Regions from separate parts of the Streptomyces sp. NPDC090994 genome, predicted to be linked through region 1. Evidence: riboswitches for the same ligand, from Rfam matches in the RefSeq annotation. Region 1 holds a riboswitch; the other holds the start of a gene.
The links. Region 1 has a riboswitch for S-adenosylmethionine ahead of ACIQR3_RS08230 (aminotransferase class V-fold PLP-dependent enzyme). Riboswitches for the same ligand answer to the same signal wherever they lie in the genome.
Positions count from the first base shown of each region.

Region 2: linked by a shared signal. The riboswitch ahead of thrC (threonine synthase) and the one ahead of ACIQR3_RS08230 (aminotransferase class V-fold PLP-dependent enzyme) in region 1 are both predicted to bind S-adenosylmethionine.

Region 1 is NZ_JBIVWS010000003.1:180,812-183,198, forward strand. It holds gene trpD (anthranilate phosphoribosyltransferase) at 1-769, shown strand, start outside; SAM riboswitch class IV at 847-963, shown strand; gene ACIQR3_RS08230 (aminotransferase class V-fold PLP-dependent enzyme) at 1,104-2,387, shown strand, end outside.
Region 2 is NZ_JBIVWS010000004.1:403,268-405,654, reverse strand. It holds gene ACIQR3_RS12010 (glucosyl-3-phosphoglycerate synthase) at 1-942, opposite strand, end outside; SAM riboswitch class I at 1,099-1,240, shown strand; gene thrC (threonine synthase) at 1,258-2,387, shown strand, end outside.

The DNA of each region.
Region 1 (2,387 bases):
CGCCAAGACCGTCAACATCTCCACCATGTCGGCGATCGTCGTCGCCGGCACGGGCGCCAAGGTCGTCAAGCACGGCAGCCGCGCGGCCTCCTCGGCCTCCGGCGCCTCCGACGTCCTGGAGAAGCTCGGCGTCAATCTGGAGCTGACCCCGAAGCGGGTGGCCGAGGTCGCCGAGGAGGCGGGCATCACCTTCTGCTTCGCGGTGAAGTTCCACCCCGCGCTGCGCCACGTCGCCGCCGCCCGCGGCCAGCTCGGCATCCGCACGGTCTTCAACTTCCTCGGCCCGCTGACCAACCCGGCCAAGGTCCGCTCCCAGGCCATCGGCGTCGCCGACGCCCGGATGGCCCCGATCATCGCCGGGGTCTTCGCCGAGCGCGGCAACTCCGCGCTGGTCTTCCGCGGCGACGACGGCCTGGACGAGCTGACCACGACGGCCACCTCCCGGGTGTGGGTGGTGCGGGACGGCACGGTGACCGAGGAGGTCTTCGACCCGCGCGACGTCGGCATCGAGATCGTGCCGGTCGAGGCGCTGCGCGGCGCCGACGCCTCCTACAACGCGGACGTGGCCCGCCGGCTGCTGGGCGGCGAGCCGGGCCCCGTCCGGGACGCGGTGCTGCTCAACTCGGCGGCGGCCCTGGTGGCCCTGGAGCCCGGCGAGGGGCCGCTGACCGACCGCATCCGGGCCGGCATGGCACGGGCCGCCGAGTCGATCGACTCGGGGGCGGCCCGGCACGCCCTGGAGCGCTGGGTGGCCGCCAGCAACGCCTGACGGCGCCTGTGACGTCCGTCCCGTGATCCGGACACGGGTTGCGGGACGGCGATCACCTCACGTACGTTTTCGAACCAGGTCATGAGTGACAGTCATGAGGCCCCGGCCGACTGTCCGGCAACCCTCCGTCCGTGGCGGGGTGCCCCGGGTGAAGACCAGGCCGTGGACAGCAAGGTCCACGGCAAGCGCGGACCCCTCGCGTACCAGGGGTCCTGGGTCGTCCGAGGGAGTCTCCCGTGAATCAGCGAATGCGCTAGGGCCGCCGAGCCCCGCCTCCGCACCCCCCTTTCTTTCTCTTTCTTCGCCTCGCGCGTCGTACTCACGGGAGTCCGCCATGTCCGTGCCCACCGCTGTCCTCGCCCCGCTGCCCGTCCTCGGCCGGGACGTCACCGTGCCGCTCGTCACCGGTGGCGAGGTCACCTACGCCGCCCTCGACTACGCCGCCAGCGCCCCCGCGCTCCAGAGGGTCTGGGACGACGTGGCCGCCTACGCGCCGTACTACGGCAGCGTGCACCGGGGCGCCGGGTACCTGTCGCAGCTCTCCACCGACCTGTTCGAGAACGCCCGGCGGACCGTGCACGACTTCCTCGGCTGCCGGGACGACGACCAGGTGGTGTTCACCCGGTCCACCACCGACTCCCTGAACCTGCTGGCCGCCGCGCTGCCCGCCGGCTGCCGGGTCTTCGTCTTCGAGACCGAGCACCACGCCTCGCTGCTGCCCTGGCGCGACGCCGAGGTCACCTTCCTCGACGCCCCCCGCACCCCCGCGCAGGCCGTCGAGACCCTGGAGCGGGCCCTCGCCGACCGGGAGCCGTACGGCCCGGCCCTGGTCTGTGTCACCGGCGCCTCCAACGTCACCGGCGAGCTGTGGCCGGTGCGGGAGCTGGCCGCCGCCGCGCACGCGCACGGCGCCCGGATCGTCCTGGACGCCGCCCAGCTCGCCCCCCACCACCCGGTGAGCGTCCGCGACCTGGACGTCGACTGGGTCGCCTTCTCCGGGCACAAGCTGTACGCCCCCTTCGGCTCGGGCGTGCTGGCCGGCCGCGCCGACTGGCTGCGCGAGGCCGAGCCGTACCTCGCGGGCGGCGGCGCCAGCCGCAAGGTCGCCCGGCGCGCCGACGGGGGAGTGGACGTCGAGTGGCACGAGGGCGCCGCCCGGCACGAGGCCGGCTCGCCCAACGTCATCGGCGCCTACGCGATCGCCGCCGCCTGCAAGGCGCTCACCGAGGCCGGGTTCGAGGCGCTGGTGGCCCGGGAGGAGTACCTGATCGGCAAGGTGCGGGAAGGGCTCGCCGAGGTGCCCGAGGTGCGGGTGCTGTCACTGTTCGGGGACGACGCGCCGCGCGTCGGGGTGCTCTCCTTCGTCGTCGACGGCTGGAACAGCTCCCACTTCGCCGCCGCCCTCTCCGCCGAGTACGGCATCGGTGTGCGCGACGGCCTGTTCTGCGCCCACCCGCTGGTGCGCACCCTGCTCGGCAGCGACCCGGGCGGCCAGGGCGAGTGCGGCGCCCCCGAGGCGGCGCCCGGCGAGAAGTCGCTCAACGCGGTGCGGGTCAGCTTCGGCGCGGGCACCCCCGACGAGCACGTGGAGCGGTTCGTGACGGCGGTGAAGGAACTG
Region 2 (2,387 bases), on a different contig from region 1:
CGCCACCTTGCGCCGCGCGTACTCCGCGATCTCCAGCATCGGTGGCCGTTCCTCGGTGTCCACCGAGAAGGTGCGCGGCTCGAACCCGTCCTCGCCGCGCTCGAACTGGGTCAGCGACGGCCGGATCAGATGGCCGCGGGCCAGCCGCAGCTGGGCGGTGCGGTAGATCGCGGCGGACATCCGGCCCAGCGCCTGCCCGTCCTGGTGCCGGTGCTTGCGCACCCCGACGTCCACCTGGGCCAGCGCGTCGAGCCCCACCAGGTGCAGCGCGTCCACCAGCATCCCCAGCTCCACCCCGTACCCCACGGGGAACGGCAGCCGTTCGAGCAGCGAGCGGCGGGCCGCGTACTCGCCGCCCAGCGGCTGCACGAACCCGGCCAGCTGCGGCCAGTGCATGTTCAGCAGCGGCCGGGCCATCAGCTCGGTGACCCGGCCGCCCTGCCCGGCGGCGGAGCCCAGCGGACGGTCGTACATGGCCTTGACCAGGTGCACGTCCGGGTCGGTGAGCAGCGGACCGACGATGCCGGTGACGAAGTCGGACGAGAACTCCCTCAGGTCCGCGTCCACGAACGCCACGATGTCGCCGCCCGTCACCAGCAGCGACCGCCACAGCACCTCGCCCTTGCCGGGCACGGGCGCGACGCGCGGGAGGATCTCGTCGCGGTGCGCGACGCGGGCGCCGGCCGCCGCGGCCACCTTCGCGGTGGCGTCCGTCGACCCGGAGTCGACCACCACGATCTCGTCGACCAGCGGCACCTGGCACATCAGGTCGTGCCGGATCGCGGCGACGATGTCGCCGACCGTCTCCTCCTCGTTCAGCGCGGGAAGCACCACACTGACGGTCTGGCCCGTGCGCTGCTTGGCGGCCAGTATCTGGTGGAGCGGCCGGTCGGACACGGACCAGGAACGTGCGCTGAGCCAACGCTCGACTTCTTCCAGCACGGTCTGCGGCTCCTCCCTGTACGGACCACGCATCCCTTATGTGATCCATCTCGCGCATCGGACGACTATCTCAACTGTCCTGGCCGTCGGTTACAGTCTTGAACAACGCGGATGACCATCGCATGTCGGGGGTGGCCGCCGCTGACAACCACATACAGCTCATCCAGAGGGGCAGAGGGACACGGCCCGATGAAGCCCCGGCAACCCTCCAGTCGGCACTCGTGAAGAAGCGAGGCTCCCGGCTCGGGAAGGTGCCAAATCCGTCTCACGGCGAGATGCGTCGTGAGGAAGATGAGGAGAAAGGGCCTCGCCTCCATGGCTGTGCAGACTGCCGAAAGCACCACCACTCCCGCCGCCTCCGTCGATCTCGGCCCCGCCACGGCGCTCTCCTGCCGGGAATGCGGCCACCGCGTGCCCCTCGGCCCGGTCTTCGCCTGCGAGGAGTGTTTCGGCCCGCTGGAGATCGCTTACGACTTCTCGTCCTACGACACCGAGAAGCTCCGCGCGCGCATCGAGGCGGGCCCCACCAACATCTGGCGTTACGCGCCCCTCCTGCCCGTCCCCGCCGATGTCGCGGACAAGCCCAACATCAACCCGGGCTGGACCAAGCTCGTCAAGGCCGACCGCCTCGCCGCCGAGCTGGGCGTCACCGGCGGTCTGTACGTCAAGGACGACTCCGGCAACCCGACGCACTCCTTCAAGGACCGCGTCGTCGCCCAGGCCCTGGAGGCGGCCCGCGCCTTCGGCTTCACCACCCTCTCCTGCTCCTCCACCGGCAACCTGGCCGGCGCCGTCGGCGCCGCCGCCGCCCGCGCCGGCCTGCGCTCGTGCGTGTTCATCCCGCACGACCTGGAGCAGGGCAAGGTCGTCATGGCCGCGATCTACGGCGGCGAACTCGTCGGCATCGAGGGCAACTACGACGACGTCAACCGCTTCTGTTCCGAGCTGATCGGCGACCCGGCCGGCGAGGGCTGGGGCTTCGTCAACGTCAACCTGCGCCCGTACTACGCCGAGGGCTCCAAGACCCTGGCGTACGAGATCTGCGAGCAGCTCGGCTGGCGGCTGCCCGACCAGCTCGTCGTGCCCATCGCCTCCGGCTCCCAGCTCACGAAGATCGACAAGGGGCTGAAGGAGCTGATCCAGCTCGGCCTGGTCGAGGACAAGCCGTACAAGATCTTCGGCGCGCAGGCGGAAGGCTGCTCGCCGGTCTCCACCGCCTTCAAGGCCGGCCACGACGTGGTCCGCCCCCAGAAGCCGGACACCATCGCCAAGTCCCTCGCGATCGGCAACCCGGCCGACGGCCCCTACGTCCTCGACATCGCGCGCCGCACCGGCGGTGCGGTGGAGGACGTCAACGACGAGCAGGTCGTCGACGCCATCAAGCTGCTGGCGCGGACCGAGGGGATCTTCGCGGAGACCGCCGGCGGCGTCACGGTGGGCGTGAC